Regions from separate parts of the Vampirovibrio chlorellavorus genome, predicted to be linked through region 2. Evidence: riboswitches for the same ligand, from Rfam matches in the RefSeq annotation. Region 2 holds a riboswitch; the other holds the start of a gene.
What was found. A riboswitch is a leader RNA that binds a small molecule or an ion and turns the genes downstream of it on or off. The one in region 2 is predicted to bind thiamine pyrophosphate.

Region 1 (7,824 bases), on a different contig from region 2:
GACAGCACCGGGGTGGTCAGGACTTGCCACGGTTTTTGGGGCAAAGCGGTCAGTTTGCCATTGAGGTACAAGTAGCGTTTGCTGGCCGATGCCTGGGTCGCCTGAGGTTCCAGACCCAACTCCCGGCACAAGTCCATCAGTTCCTGCGCCGTGCTGGGGAAGGTATTGGGGCCACCCTCAAAGGTGTAGCCCCCCTCGTGGTGGGTTTGAATCCAGCCACCCACCCGGTCGGCCGCTTCCAGCACCATCACCGATCGGTTTTGTTGATGCAGGCGATACGCAGCCGTCAGGCCACTCAGACCCGCCCCAATAATCAGGGTATCCACGGATTGCATGTTAGCCACTGGCCTGCGCTTGAATCAGCTCGGGAAAGGTGGAAAACTCAGCGGCATTCCCCGGCTTGTTCTCCAGCTGATCAATCGTCAACTCGCACAGGGCTTGAATAAAGCTGGCGTTGGTATTGAGCGAGGGGGCCCGGTAGCAATGCTCAATCCCCAACTCGTTGGCCAGGGGAATGTACTCGTGATCAATCTCTACCAGCGTTTCCACGTGATCGGACACAAAGCTGAGGGCCACCATTAAAATATTGTCCCGGTGATTGGCGGCAAAATAGGGCAGCACGCCTTCCGTGGCTGGCCCCAGCCAGGGCATTTTACCCACCTGACTCTGGTAGGCCAATTCCCACGGATTATTGGGGAAAAAGCGGGTGGCAATGGTTTCCGCGCAAGCGTAAATCTGCTCGGGATACGGATCTTTGGTGCGCTTCACGTGCTTCACCGGCAAACTGTGGGCACTGAATAGAATCTGCACCTCGTCCTTGGGACACGTCCACGGGTTGCTATTGAGCCCTTCCTCAATGCACTCCCGCATGGCCTCTAAATACAGGGGATGATCGTGATACGGCGGCACCACTTGCAGTTCAAACCGCACGTTTTTTTGATCCAAAACTCGTTTCAGCTCGTTCAGACTACTGCCAGTGGTGGTGTAGGAGAAATGCGGGTACAGGGGCACTACAATCACCCGCTGAATGCCATCTTTCACCATGGCATCCACCGCTTCTTCCGTAAAAGGGTGCCAGTAGCGCATGGCGATGTACACCGGCAGATCCGGGTAGCCTTTTTCCGCCAGCGCCCGCGAGAGGGCCTCTCCCTGCGCTTCAGTATATTTCAGAATGGGGGAGCTGCCACCCATGATCTCGTAATTTTCCTGAGCCAGTTCTTCCCGCTTGGTGGAAATAAGCCAAGCCAGTGGCTTTTGAAAAATAAAAGACAGGGGCAATTTAATAATATCGGGATCGGCGAACAGGTTGAACAGAAAGTGTTTGACGTTCTCCAGGCTGTCCGGGCCGCCCAGATTGAGAAATAGAATGCCGGTTTTCGGTGAACTCATGTGGAAGCTCCTTGGCAATCAAACGTGAACCATCAAACCGTTTTGGAAAAAGTCGGTTTGTCCCCACTCAGTTGGGGCAAATAAGCATCAAAGGGCATGGCGATGTTGCGGCTGAACAGGCGGCCCAAGGGCGTCACGCTCAAGCCGGTTTCGGTCAGTTCCACCAGACCATCGGCGGCCATGTCCTCCAGCTTGGGGAAGGCATCGGCAAAGTGGGATTGAAAATCCACGCCAAAGCGTTGCTGAATGTCCCTGTAGCTGATTTTTCCGGGACACAAAACGGCCAGGATTACCGCTTGCCGCAAGCGATCTTCAGCGCTCAGTTCATAACCCCGCATGGTGGCGATGCGTCCGGCTTCAATGGCCTCGTAATATTGGGACAATTTGCGCCAGTTCTGGGCGAATTGGCCTTGCAACCCGCTGATGGCGCTGACCCCGAAGCCGTATAAATCGCTGGGCAGGTTGCCGTGCTGCACCGTGTAGCCCATAAAGTTGCGGTGCAGGTTGCCATTTTGCAGGGCCAGACTCAGTTCATCGGTGGGTTTGGCAAAGTGATCCATACCGATGTAGAGGTAACCGGCTTCCGTCAGCAGTTGCTGGGCGGTTTGCAGAATATTGAACTTGGTTTCGCTTTCCGGCAGGGCCGCTTCCGGGATTTGGTTCTGGTGGGGGCTGAGCCACGGCACATGGGCGTAACTATAAAGGGCAATGCGATCCGGGCTGAGTTGAATCACCTCTCGCACGGTTTTTTCAAAACTTTCCACCGATTGATGGGGCAACCCGTAGATTAAATCAAAATTCAGCCCTTCAAAGCCCAGTTGTCGGCAATGCTCGGTGGTGGCTGCGGTCATATCCAGTGGCTGGATTCGATGGATGGCCTCCTGCACCTGCGAGTTAAAATCCTGCACCCCCAGACTGATGCGGTTAAAGCCCAATTCCTTGAGTAATTCAAGCTGCACCGGGGTGGTGACCCGAGGGTCCACCTCAATGGCCACTTCAGCGCCGGGAGCCAACTGGAACAGTTCAGTCTGGAATTTAAACAGGCGGGCCATTTGTTCTTCAGACAAATAGGTGGGTGTACCGCCGCCCCAGTGGAACTGCACCACTGGGCGGCTGCGATCCATCCAGTTGGCAATGGTTTCCATTTCCTTAAACAGGTAACCCAGATATTTTTCAGCCTGATCCCGCTGTTGGGTGATGACCACATTGCAGCCGCAAAACAGGCAGCGGCTTTCGCAAAAGGGCAAATGCACATATAAGGACAACGGATGCGGATTGCTACCGGGCGGCTGGTTGGTGTCCCGAATGGTTTTTTCGTGGGCGACGGCATTATAGCTGTCCTGCCACACCGGGGCCGTCGGATAGCTGGTGTATCGGGGGCCGGAGGTGTTGTATTTCTGCAACAGTGCCTTGGATGCCATGCTTTGCATGCGGAGATCCTTGCGTTTCGTCTTTTAGTTTAAGAGTGAGCGGGTGTCAGGGCGCTTTCTTTCACCAGATCCACCAGCAAGCGCACATTGTCCACCGGGGTGGGCGGCAAAATGCCGTGACCCAAATTAAAGATGTAGCCCTGGTTGCCGCCTTCGGCGATCAGGGATTGCACCAGTGGCTTCAAGACCTCCGGACTGCTGAACAAGGCGATGGGATCCAGATTGCCTTGCAGGGCGAACCGGGAGCCCACAATCTGTCGGGCCTGACTGATGGACGTCAGCGGGTCAATGCTGATCACATCGGGATCGGCTTCGGCCATCAGCGGCAAAATGCCCCGGCTGTTGTTGACGTATAAAATGACCGGCGTCTCATCCCGCTTTAAGTTGCGGATAATCTGCTGATGGTAGGGCAGAATAAAGCGCCGGTAATCGGCTTCGTTCAGAATGCCGCCCCAGGTGTCAAACAGTTGCACGGCCTGGGCGCCCGCCTCAATCTGGGCGTTCAGGTACAAGGTGACCGTTTCGGCCAGTTTGCCCAGCAACCGGTGCAGTACATCCGGCGATTCGTACATCATGCCTTTGATTTTAGCGAAGTGCTTGCTGCCGCCGCCCTCAATCATGTAAGTGGCCAGCGTCCAGGGAGAACCGGCAAAGCCCACCAGGGCCTTATCGGGATGGCTGGCCAGTTCTTGTCGCATGCGCCGAATAATTTCCATGACAAAGCCGGTTTTTTCCACCGGATCAGGAATAATCAGGCGATCCACATCGGCGGCGCTGCGCAAGGGGTTGGGGAACTGGGGGCCGCCATCGCCAAAGACCACTTCCATGCCCATGGCTTCCGGGGGAATTAAAATATCAGAGAAAATGATGGCCGCATCCATACCAAAGGCGTTGATGGGCTGCATGGTCACTTCCACCGCCGCATCCGGCGTTTTGCAGAGTTCCAGAAAGCTCAGTTTTTCCCGCACGGCCCGGTATTCAGGCATATAGCGTCCGGCCTGGCGCATCAGCCAGACTGGGGGGCGGTCCAGCGTTTCTTTACGGCAGGCTTTGATCAAGCGGGGAGTGGGGTTTGGGGAAGTCACGGGGCATTTCCTTTTTGGGGTTGGCCTGTGGGCATCGGATCAGGGGACAATTGGAGGAGGCAATGGCAGATGAGGCATGTGCTACACCTGCTATCATACTCCAAACTTGCCGGAATCAAAAACAAGGCCCCGCTTCAGGCATCAACCCGGAAATGAGAGAGGTCCGAAAATGAAAGGCCCGACATTTTGCAGGCTTGAGATCATAAGAGGCTTGTAGTAAGTTGATGGTTAAAGATATCGGGGTGCTGGCGTCAAGCTGGCTGAGAGCACCGTCTGGTCGGTGAAACCCTTGAACCTGCTCTGGATAATGCCAGCGAAGGAAACGCCATGTCATCACCTGTTTTGTCTCATGTCCCAAAACAGTCGGAGCTTTCACCGGCTCAGGCCCGGTTTGTGTACTGGCTGAATGGCTTGGCCCCGGTGGTCACCAACGTGATCACCCCGCTGGTGGTGTTTTGGAAAATGGGCGGCTCTAGCAAATTGCCCTTGGTGAAGTATAACCAGCAGGTCAACGAGGTGGTGCGCCAGTTTATCAGCGGCACCATTGGCCTGCTCAGTTATTTTGGCGGCGGGGAGCTGACCAAGGAGGCCTTGAACCGGGTTTTCGATAACAATGGACGCACACTGGATGAATCCAGCAAGCAAGTGGCCATGATCGTGGGCGGGGTGGCCATGAGCTTTATCGGCTTTGCCTTTGTGCGCCCTTATGTCAGTACCGAGCTGATTTGTAAATTCCTGAAGCAGGAAAAAGGGCTGGAGCAAAACATTTCCGAGCAAAAGGCCCGCGCCATCCTGAAGGCGGCTTGCCCCAACCCCCAAAGCCTGCAAAAAGGACTCAATCTGCTGGAAGGCACCTTAAAGGAACAGGCCGCTGAACTGGCCGGGGCCAGATCCAGCAACACGGCCATTCGCTGGCTGCAAAACAAGGTGGATCAGCACTTACTGCCCGGCGGCCAGCCAAATCTGAAAAAGACTGCGCTGGTGTCCACGGCGGCCCTGTCCGGGTATTTGGCCCTGCTGACCGGGGCGCTGTGGGGCGTGAACCGTGCCCTGAATCGAAAAAACAAGCCGGAAGCACCGGAAGCACAAGATGCAATGATAGCTCAACGTTTAATGTCCGTTTCTTACCCTATCCCTCAACCGTTGATGGGGGCTTTGCCTTCTTCGTCTGCGTCTGCGGCGCTTTACTTTGCGCAGGGGCGACTAGGCAACGGAGCCTCTCCCCACCGACTTCCCCCGGTGCAGTCCTATGCGCCCGCGTTTCGTCAACCCCCATCCCCGTGGCCTGCCAGTGGCCTGTGAGTGAAGGCAGCTAAACTAGCCCAAGTCCGCCAAGGCCGTGACCGGAGCGTTTTCAGTGTCGTCAGTCTGCGTTTGGGAGTCCTGCCGTTCGGGCAGATTGAGACGACCGGGCTGCCAGGCATAGCCCAGAGCAAAGCCCAACCCGCTGAGGCCAATGCCAATGAGGGTGGAATACGGCCAGCCGGGCAGCCCCAGCACATTGGGCAGGATACCGTTTTGGGTCAGGGCGCTGAGGATGACGGCGCTGATGCCAAAGCCCATGGCCAATACCCCGCTCCACTTGGGCGGATTCTTCAGGTACAACATGCCCACCACCGGCACAAACATGCCGGAGGCGTAAATATCGGCGGAAATCCACAAAATGTGGATGAGATCCTTGAACGCCAGCGCCAGAGCCATGGCCGGAAGCACCATCAACACCGTGGCGATACGACTGACCCGAATTAGCTCTTGGTTGCTGGCTTGGGGACGCAGGAAGCCCTGATAAATGTCCCGGGTGAGGGTCAGGCTACCCACGTTCAGCGAGGAGTCCATGGTGGAGGTGACCGCCGATAAAAAGCCCAGTAAGACCAAAGCGCTGAAAAACGGCACCGGGATTTTCAAGGCCAGATCAATGAGTACCGCGTCGCTTTGGTCGATGATCCGGGTACTCAGCAGGCCGATGATCACGATGATGGAAAACAACAGCACCATCACGCACAAGGCTTGCCATCCGGCTTTAAAGGCCAGCTCCGGGTTTTTGGTGGAGGACATGCGCTGCCACATTTCCGGGGCAATGCACCAGGCCAGCACAAAGGTAATCACCAAAAAAATATTTTGCTGCCAGCCGTGGGTAACATCCCAGAAGTGGGGCGGCTGATGGCTCAAAAAATGCTGCCAGGCAGCCGCATCGGGGAGGGCCGTGGTGGCCGTAAACACCAGCAAAATGAGGAAACCCAGCACAATAAACACCATTTGGGCGATATCGGTAATGACCACCGTGAAATACCCGCCCCACATGGCGTAACTAACCACGGCAAGGGTGCTGAGAACGGTGGCCCACACCAAATCCAGCCCGAACACGCTGTGAAACAGTTGTCCGGCGGCCACCATCTGGGAGCCAATCAGGGTGGTGGTGGCGGCCAAAATAATGCAGGCCAGCAGGAAGCGCCCCGGTTTGCCGTAGTATGCGGCCACCGCTTCCGGTTGGGACAGGTATGACTGCCTGGCCACGGGCTTGGCCATAAACAGGGTAATGGCCACAAAGGATAGTACAGAGGGCAACACCAACTGCCAGGCCCCACTGAGGCCCTGATGATGAAAGGCATTAATAGAGCCCATGGTGGAGGAAGCCCCGAACCAGGAGGCCGCGAGGGTCAGGGCCACCGGAAAGGCGCCCATTTGGCGTCCGGCCAGAAAAAAGTCCTTCAGCGTTTCCACCCGCCGGGAAAAAAACCGGGCGATCAGCAGAATGACCACAAAGTAGCCAAGTAAAAAAACGGGGGATACGTTCATGGGGGATTAAAAACCGATCCGGGTGGCTTAGTGTGCGTGCGGGTGCAGGGGAATATTCAGCCTGAGCAGGCAATCTCCAAAGGCGGTGGAAAACTGACGGGCCCGCTCTTCCTCAGAGGGGTAGTGGGGCAGCTTGCCAATCAGTTGAATCTGCTGGGCCTGCAAAGCCTCTTCCAGCGAGGCGGGCAGATCCTGATTGCCGTACTGGTTGAGAATCAGGGCCGGGGTTCGCACAAAGGCTCGTCCATTGGTCAGGCGCCAACCTGAAAAATCCCGAGGGATGACGATGTCCAGCAATTGCAGGGTTTCTTCCGGCAGGAGCCCGTGCAAAACCGGATGATGTCCATCCAGAATCACGTAATCGTAATTTTCAATCAGCCGGGTTAGGCCGTATTGCAGTTTTTGCAATTGAATTTCACTGAGTGTCAGGGGCAATTCACCCACCGTTAGCAGTTCCTGCTCCTCCCCTACGGAAACGGTGAGGTCCTGAAAGACCCAGTCCACGGCTTCCCGGCTGGGGGCCGCCGCTGAATGCTCGGAAACCAGTCGGCCCAGGGTCAGTTCCGGCAAGGTGGGGGCCAACGCCTCGGTCAGTTGCCGATCCGGGGAGGCATCGATATACAGTACGGAGGCGGGTGTCAACTCTTCTCCCAGGCTGATAACCACGCTGGTTTTGCCGGAGCCGGGCTGCCCGGTCACTTCGATAATGGCTTTCATGGATTCAGGTGAAACCTTGTCCTCGTCAAAATATTATGGGGATTGCTGGCTTTTAATGGCCGCAGTCAGGGCTTTTTCCAGTGTTTCCACTTTATTTTCCAGAACCTTGACCTTGCTTTCAGCCTCTTCGCGAGAAACGTCCTTGCGTTCCAAATCCCGATTAATTTTTTTGTACTGATTGCCAAGATCCAGCGTGCGTTCCCAGGCTTTCAGCAGGATAGAGGCGCCCACCATCAGCGCTACCATGGCCAGCAAGGCACCCAGCGGCAAATCAATCAGGGTGCCCCCTAAAAATTTGACGTGCTGCTCGGGAATATCCATATTCTGAAACACCAGTAGCAGGGCAGCGCTCAACAACAGCAGGGCCAGCAGATTCAGAAGCAATTTTTGGACTTTCAGCATTTCGC
Region 2 (7,824 bases):
CAGTTTCAGGGCCACCGGCGGTAGATCGATACGTAAGGCCTCCAGTTGCCCTTGCAGCATGCTGGGGGTGGGCAACTCAATGGCGTTAACCGCTTGGGTGTTTTGTGCGGTCAGGGCGGTGATCACGGAACAGCCATGGGTGCCCAGGGCGTTCATGGTCTTGAGATCGGCTTGTATGCCTGCCCCGCCACCGGAATCGGAACCGGCAATGGTCCACACGATGGGTTTGGCGGCCGTTGAGGCACTGGCGGAACCAGAAGAGGAGGTGGATGAATATGAAGATGAAGCGGGGGAAGGAGAGAAAGAAGATGCGGGTTGGTTCATACGGATTGTCCTGCTTTCTGAGAAGTTTGATGCCAAAAGGGGGTACCTAAAACCGGGGTGCTGGGCTGGGCCATGTCTCGCTGGGGCATGGGGCCTGCCAGATAGGCCAAACGACCGGCCTCCACCGCTTGGGCGAAGGCCTGGGCCATTTGGGGCGGATGTTCGGCCAGGGCGATGGCTGAATTGAGCAAAACCCCGTCAAAGCCGATTTCCATGACCTGAGAGGCATGGGAGGGCAGCCCAATGCCAGCGTCGGCGATGAGTTGCACCTGCGGCAGGCGGGCTCTCAGGAGTTTGAGCGCATAGAGATTCATGGGGCCCTTACCCGTGCCGATGGGGGCGGCCCAGGGCATCAGGATGCGGCAACCGGCGTCCACCAGTTTTTGGGCCACCATAAAGTCTTCCGTCATGTAGGGAAAGACCTCAAAGCCCTCTTTAATCAGCGCTTTGGCCGCCTCCACCAGCCCAAAGGGATCGGGTTGCAGGGTAAAGTCATCGCCAATCACTTCCAGTTTGATCCAGGGGGTGTTGAAAATTTCCCGGGCCATGTGGGCGGTGGTAATGGCTTCCTTGGCGTTGCGGCATCCGGCGGTGTTGGGCAAAACTTTCAGGTGTTTGTCTTTCAGCAGCTCCCAAAAGGATTCCCCTCCCTTGCTTCCGGGGGATTGTCGGCGCAGGGACACGGTGACCACCTCGGTGCCAGAAGCGTCGATGGACTCCAGCATAATGGCGGGTGACGGATACAGGGCGGTCCCCACCAGCAGGCGGCTATTGACTGTTTCCCCGCCCAGGTGCCAGGCTGTGCTTTCCGATAATTGACTCATGTTTAACCGCCCTGCATGGGGGACAGCACTTCCACGGATTGGGCGGGCCGCAGGGCGAGCGTTGCGTACTGGTGCTTGGGCACGAAGTCGCCATCCACGGCCACGGCGATGGCTTTGGGCTCGTAGCCCAGTTGGTTCAGCAGATCTTGAACGCTGGTGGCTTCCGGCACTTGGTGGGGTTCACCATTTACAAGTAGTTGCATCATTGGGATCGTACCTTTTCCTCGAATGCTATGGGGTTTTGAAGGTTATTGGGGTATTGAACGCTATGGTGTGTGGTTTCAGAATCTCATCCGCCCAATGGCTTCATGGGCAAACGGGCATCGCTTGACCTGATGCCGTGCTGGCTTGAATGATCGCTTGGTAATGCTCGGGGATGGGCTGCCCGCTGAGCAGCTCACAAGCCAGTTGCACCACCTGCGGGGCAATGAGAAAGCCATGCCGGTACAGGCCGTTGATCCGCAGCAAGCCCGGGCGGAGCTGGAGTTGGGGCAGGTGATCGGGCAAAGCCGGTCGGCAGTTGGCCAGGCTGTCCAGAATGGACGCTTCAGCAAAGCCCTCATGCACGGCAAAGGCGGCGGACAACAGCTCCATGGCCGATTGCACGGTCATGGGTTTGCTGTCCTCGCTCTCGATGGAGGTGGCCCCGATGACGTAGTGGTGGTTCTCCCGAGGGGCGATATAGAGCGGGTAGCGGGGGTGCATCAGCCGCACCGGGCGACGCAAATTCACTTCCGGGGCGTACACCCGCACGATTTCCCCCCGCACACCGCGCACGTTTTTCCAGTCTGGTTTGGCCCCCAGCCCTCGGCAATCGATGACCCAATCAAAGCGCCAATGCCCGCTTGGTGTTTCAAGCTGTCCCCCTTGAAGCGCTTGCACCGGGGTGTACCAGTGGCACTGGATTTCGGCCTGATTCAATGCGTTCTCCAGGGCGATCAGCAATTGGCGATTGTCCAGCTGCCCTTCTTCCGGGATGAAAATACCGCTGTGAAAGCGCCCGCTCAGCTCCGGCTCCAGTTGGGCCAATGGGCCGGAAGAGAGCTGCCAGTCAATGGCGCTGGCCACGGTCGCCGGAACTTCCCCGTTCTGGCATTGCCGGAGTTTCCCTTGCAGCATGTGCCGAAAGTGATGAAGGTCGGCACTATCCAGATGGTGGGCCACAATCAGGGTGCCCTCGGTCTGGAAATAGACCGACAAGTTCAGGCTATCAATCAGCTGCCGCCACAGTGGCAGAGAGTCAAAGCCCAGCCGGGCGATCAGGGGCTCCGCCGACTCCAGCTCTGAAATGGGGGACAGCATGCCTGCCCCCGCATAGCCACAACTGTGGGGCACCGTGGGGCCGTCTTTATCAAACAGAGAGACTTGCCAACCCCGCTGGCGAAGAGTAAGGGCCAGCAATCTGCCCAATAAGCCGGTGCCCACGATACCAACAGTCTGACTCATGCTTTGAGATCACCTGTTTTTTCGGCCAGTTCCCGAACGTCCTGAGTAATGCTCATGGAGCAGAACTTGGGGCCGCACATAGAACAAAACTGAGCCTCTTTGGCCCCATCAGCGGGTAGGGTCTCATCGTGGAAGGCCCGGGCTGTTTCCGGGTCCAGCGAGAGGTTAAATTGATCTTCCCACCGGAATTCAAAGCGGGCCTTGGACAGGGCATCATCCCGGTAACGGGCTGCCGGGTGTCCTTTGGCCAAGTCGGCGGCGTGGGCGGCAATTTTATAGGTGATCACGCCCGTTTTGACGTCCTCCCGGTTGGGTAGGCCCAAATGCTCCTTGGGGGTCACGTAGCACAACATGGCCGTGCCAAACCAACCGATCATGGCCGCCCCAATGCCGCTAGTAATGTGATCGTAACCGGGCGCCACATCCGTGGTCAGTGGCCCCAATGTATAGAAGGGCGCTTCATCACAGTGCTTCAGTTGCTTTTCCATATTCTCCTGAATCATGTGCATGGGCACGTGTCCGGGGCCTTCAATCATGGTCTGCACATCGTGCTTCCAGGCCAGTTGAGTCAGTTCGCCCAAGGTTTCCAGCTCCCCGAATTGGGCGGCGTCGTTGGCATCGGCAATCGATCCCGGACGTAAGCCATCCCCCAGCGAGAAGCTGACATCGTAGGCTTTCATAATCTCGCAAATGTCTTCAAAGTGGGTGTAGAGGAAATTCTCTTGGTGATGGGCCAGACACCATTTTGCCATAATGGAGCCGCCTCGGGAGACGATTCCGGTCATGCGGTTGGCCGTCAGTGGCACGTACTTCAGCAGCACGCCTGCGTGAATGGTGAAGTAATCCACCCCTTGCTCGGCCTGCTCAATCAGGGTATCCCGGAAGATGTCCCAGGTCAGCTCCTCGGCCTTGCCCTCCACTTTTTCCAGGGCCTGATAAATGGGCACTGTGCCGATGGGCACCGGGGCGTTGCGCAAAATATAATCGCGGGTGGCGTGGATGTTGGTTCCGGTGGACAGATCCATGACCGTGTCCGCCCCCCACCGGATGGACCACACCAGCTTTTCCACCTCTTCCTCAATGGAGGAGGACACCGCCGAGTTGCCGATATTGGCGTTGATCTTCACCAGAAAATTGCGACCAATAATGGTGGGTTCCAACTCCGGGTGATTGATGTTGGCCGGAATGATGGCCCGTCCTCGGGCGATTTCCTGCCGTACGAATTCCGGGGTAATCTCCTCGGGAATTTGGGCCCCCAGCGGATTCCCTTTCAGGCGGCTTTTGCGCTCCAGCTCGATGAGTCCTTCTTTTGGGAGGCCTTCTTTAAGGGCCTGATTCCGCAAGTTTTCTCGCAAGGCCACAAATTCCATTTCCGGGGTAATAATCCCTTGGCGGGCATAGTGCATCTGGCTGACGTTGTGGCCGCTTTTGGCCCGACGCGGTTGTCGTTGCAAGCTGGGTACGCTCAGCAGGCTTTTACCCCCGTAATTTAGAATTTGGCGTTCGGTCAGTTCCGTATCGTTACGTTTTTCAATCCAGTGGGTGCGAATGGGAGCCAGCCCCCGGCTGACGTCAATGGCCACATCCGGGTCAGTGTATGGGCCGGAGGTATCGTACAGGGCCACCGGCGGATTTTCACTCAGCTGATCGCTATTGAACACCTTGGAAGGGGACAGGCTCACTTCCCGGTAAGGCACCCGAATGTCCGGGTGAATTTGTCCTGCCAGATATTTCTTTTGGGAGTTGGGGAAGGGGGCGGTGGTGACGCCCGCTTGGCTGCCCGTGGGCAAGGGATTTGGATGGGTGACGGGTGTGGTTAAACTCATGATGTTTCTCTCTCTTTCCTGTTTGAACGGTTAATAACCCCTTGAATAGAACTTGAATAAAATGGAAGGCACGCAAACAGATCCGGCCAGTGGACGCTGATAAACAGCAGCGGGCATATGCCAAAAGATGCTACTCACCACTATGTCGTTACTCACTTTAAGCGTGGATGGCTTTGGCTGCCAGCTATAAAGATGAAACATTCTACTTCCCTCCGCTGGCATTACCCAGATCAGGTTAAGCGGGTTTCATCGAATTAGCGATGATCTCAGTCGGCCCGAAAGCCAACACCCCGATAGATGATATGAATTGTCGGTTCGCAAATTTAACTTGCGATTAAGGTCATCATACGAGAACTTGCATGACTTGGCAAATGGTATCCTGCGATTGAGCTGCTGGCCTGCCGTTCCCTAACGGTCGGTAAGCCTGGTAGCCGTTTTGAGAAAATTTTACAGGCGACTGTAGGTGATTGCTTCATAGCGGCATCGGTTGCTGATTCGACGATGGCCGCTTGCTTTACTCCGCTTTACCCGAGGGCCGGGGCTGGCATACAATGAGAGTCAGCTTAATGCACATTATCAACCGAATTTGATTGGATTTCCTCCACATGTCTGCTACTCCCTATCAACAATTGCGTCAGGCCAAACGCGTGGTCATTAAGCTGGGCACGCAGGTGGTCATTGAGCTGGGAGCGGATCAACAGGGCCGCTTTGCCGCCCAGCGTCTGGCTGGGTTGACTGCACAGTGTGCCCAGCTGCTTGCCGAGGGCAAGGAGGTCATTCTGGTTTCCTCCGGGGCGGTGGGCCTGGGGCGGATGGTCTTAAAGCTCTCTGGCAGCCTGACCCTGAACGAAAAGCAAGCCTGTGCCGCCGTGGGGCAAAGCCTGCTGATGGACGCCTATCGGGCCTTATTCGCTGAATCCGGCTTAACCCCGGCGCAAGTGCTGCTAACCGCCATGGATTTCGCCGATCGCAAGCATTATCTTAATTTGCAGCAAACGCTGGAAACCCTGCTCAAGCTGAAGGCCATTCCCATCATCAATGAGAACGACACCACCTCCACCATGGAGTTACAGGAAGAGAGCTATACCAAGGGCTTTGGGGATAATGATATGCTGTCGGCGCTGGTGGCCAGTAAGCTGGACGCCGATTTGCTGGTGATTCTGACCAACGTGGACGGCATTTACACGGACAATCCGCTGACCAACCCCAAGGCCCAGCGCATTGCCCTGATTGAAAATTTTCAGGACGATATGCAGCGCATTGACGCTTCCGGGCAGTCCCTGCTGGGGCGGGGGGGCATGTCCTCCAAGCTGGAAGCAGCCCGTATGGCCTCCCTCAGTGGGGTGCATACCTTCATTACCTCAGGCCTGCAAGCCGGGCCGCTCAGTCCTTTGCTGGATTCGCAAGCGCCGGAGAATGGCACGCTGGTGTTACCGCAGGCCAATCTCAGTGGCAAAAAGCGCTGGATTGGGATGGCTTCTGGTTATCACGGGGCCATTGTGGTCAATGCGGGAGCCCGTAAGGCTTTGGTTGAAAAGCAGGCCAGCCTGTTGCCGGTGGGCATTGTGGCTGTGGCAGGGGATTTCCTGGCCCAGCAGGTGGTGCGCATTCAGGATGAGGCCGGGGCAGAGCTGGGCCGAGGGCTCACGCATTTTTCCTCCGATGAGATTGAGCGCATTAAGGGCTTGCCCAGTGATCAAATTGCCATACGGCTTGGGTTTGATGCCATGGGAAAGGCCTGTGAGCACGAAGAAGTGATTCACCGGGACAATCTGGTTATTTTTGAAGAATATGGCGTTTAAGGAGCGACTGGCATGGTCACCCAATCGATGAACCCCCTGGAAGAGTCTCTGAAGCAGAGCAAGGATGCTTTTCTGGCCATGTCCACCCTGCCCACGGCCCAAAAAAATGAGGCCTTGGCCCAGTTTGCGGCCATTATTGAAGCCAACGTCGATTTTTTGCTGACGGAAAACCGCAAAGATATCGGCCAAGCCGAGCAGGACGGCCTGACCCCCAGCCTGTACCAGCGTCTGAAGCTGGATGCCGGGAAAATCAAGCAGTTGGCCCAAGGACTTCGGGATTTGATCCAGTTGCCCGATCCGGCGGGACAGGTCTTAAGTCAGACTGTGCTGGATGAGGGCTTGGTGCTGGAGAAGCTGACCGTCCCTTTGGGGGTGATCGGCATTATTTTTGAGTCTCGCCCGGACGTCATCCCCCAGATTTTGTCCCTGATATTAAAAAGCGGGAACGCCGTGGTGTTGAAAGGCGGGCGGGAAGCCAGCCGCTCCAACGCCGCTTTTATGCAACTGGTGGATCAGTTGAACGCCCGCTGTCCCTTTTTGCCCGCCCACTGGGCCACCCTGCTGGATAGCCGGGAAGCCGTGCAGGAAATGCTGAATTATCCGCAGTACGTGGATTTGGTCATTCCCCGGGGTTCCAATCAGTTGGTGCAATCCATTATGGCCGCCACCAAAATTCCGGTGCTGGGCCACGCCGATGGGGTTTGTCATTTGTATGTACATGCCAGCGCCAATATCGAGCAGGCTGTCGCTTTGGCCATTGATGCCAAAACCCAGTACCCGGCGGCCTGTAACGCTCTGGAGACCTTGCTGGTGGATGCGGCCATTGCCCAGCAATTCCTGCCGCAATTTGCCCAAGCAGCCAAACAGGCGGGCATTGCTTTGAAGGGCTGTTCTGCCACACAGGCCATTTTGCCTAAGATTGAGCCTGCCACCGAGGCCGACTGGCGGGCTGAGTACGGGGATTTAACCCTGGCCGTTAAAGTGGTGCCTACTCTGGAAGCGGCCATGGCCCATATCAACCAGTACGGCTCGCACCATACGGATGCCATCGTGGCTCAAGATAGTGATGTGTTGGAGCGCTTTTTGAACGGCATCGACTCCGCCTGTGTGTTTGCCAATGCCTCCACCCGCTTTGCCGATGGTTTTCGCTTTGGCTTGGGGGCCGAAATTGGCATTAGCACGGCCAAAACCCATGCCCGTGGCCCGGTGGGTCTGGAAGGGCTGGTGATTTATAAGTACAAACTGCGCGGCCAAGGACAGATTGTGGCCGATTATGTAGGCGAAGCGGCCAAACCCTTCCTGCATCGCCCGTTGTAAAATGCCCGCTGTTAGAAATAAAGAATGATTTTGAGAACAAGCGAAATCAAAAAAGGGCTCCGTCCAACGACAGAGCCCTTTTAGAATTTTGAGTGGAGAGTTTCTCTAGTTGTGCGTCACCGGGGCTTTTCCGGCCCGGTAGGTTTTCACCGTATCCGGGTTGATGGAGACCCAGGTGAAGGCTTTGCCCGGTTCCTCTTCCCGGATTTCGGGAATGCGGGTCACATAAGTGCCGCCGTAGCGTCCCCGAGAGAAGCTGACCATTTTTTCCTTGGCCAGATTTTG

Region 1: it holds a riboswitch for thiamine pyrophosphate, as region 2 does, so the genes downstream of both, DF283_RS00185 (hypothetical protein) here and thiC (phosphomethylpyrimidine synthase ThiC) in region 2, are expected to answer to the same signal.

What each region holds. Positions count from the first base shown of each region.
Region 1 is NZ_QFWH01000001.1:40,557-48,380, forward strand. It holds gene hemG (protoporphyrinogen oxidase) at 1-335, opposite strand, end outside; gene hemH (ferrochelatase) at 337-1,389, opposite strand; gene hemN (oxygen-independent coproporphyrinogen III oxidase) at 1,422-2,819, opposite strand; gene hemE (uroporphyrinogen decarboxylase) at 2,849-3,904, opposite strand; TPP riboswitch at 4,133-4,243, shown strand; gene DF283_RS00185 (hypothetical protein) at 4,232-5,206, shown strand; gene DF283_RS00190 (sodium:solute symporter family protein) at 5,222-6,700, opposite strand; gene DF283_RS00195 (ATP-binding protein) at 6,728-7,417, opposite strand; gene DF283_RS00200 (hypothetical protein) at 7,451-7,819, opposite strand.
Region 2 is NZ_QFWH01000003.1:261,533-269,356, forward strand. It holds gene thiD (bifunctional hydroxymethylpyrimidine kinase/phosphomethylpyrimidine kinase) at 1-324, opposite strand, end outside; gene DF283_RS05740 (thiazole synthase) at 321-1,148, opposite strand; gene thiS (sulfur carrier protein ThiS) at 1,151-1,354, opposite strand; gene DF283_RS05750 (FAD-dependent oxidoreductase) at 1,455-2,594, opposite strand; gene thiC (phosphomethylpyrimidine synthase ThiC) at 2,591-4,420, opposite strand; TPP riboswitch at 4,610-4,723, opposite strand; gene proB (glutamate 5-kinase) at 5,026-6,222, shown strand; gene DF283_RS05765 (glutamate-5-semialdehyde dehydrogenase) at 6,235-7,539, shown strand; gene DF283_RS05770 (GntR family transcriptional regulator) at 7,645-7,824, opposite strand, start outside.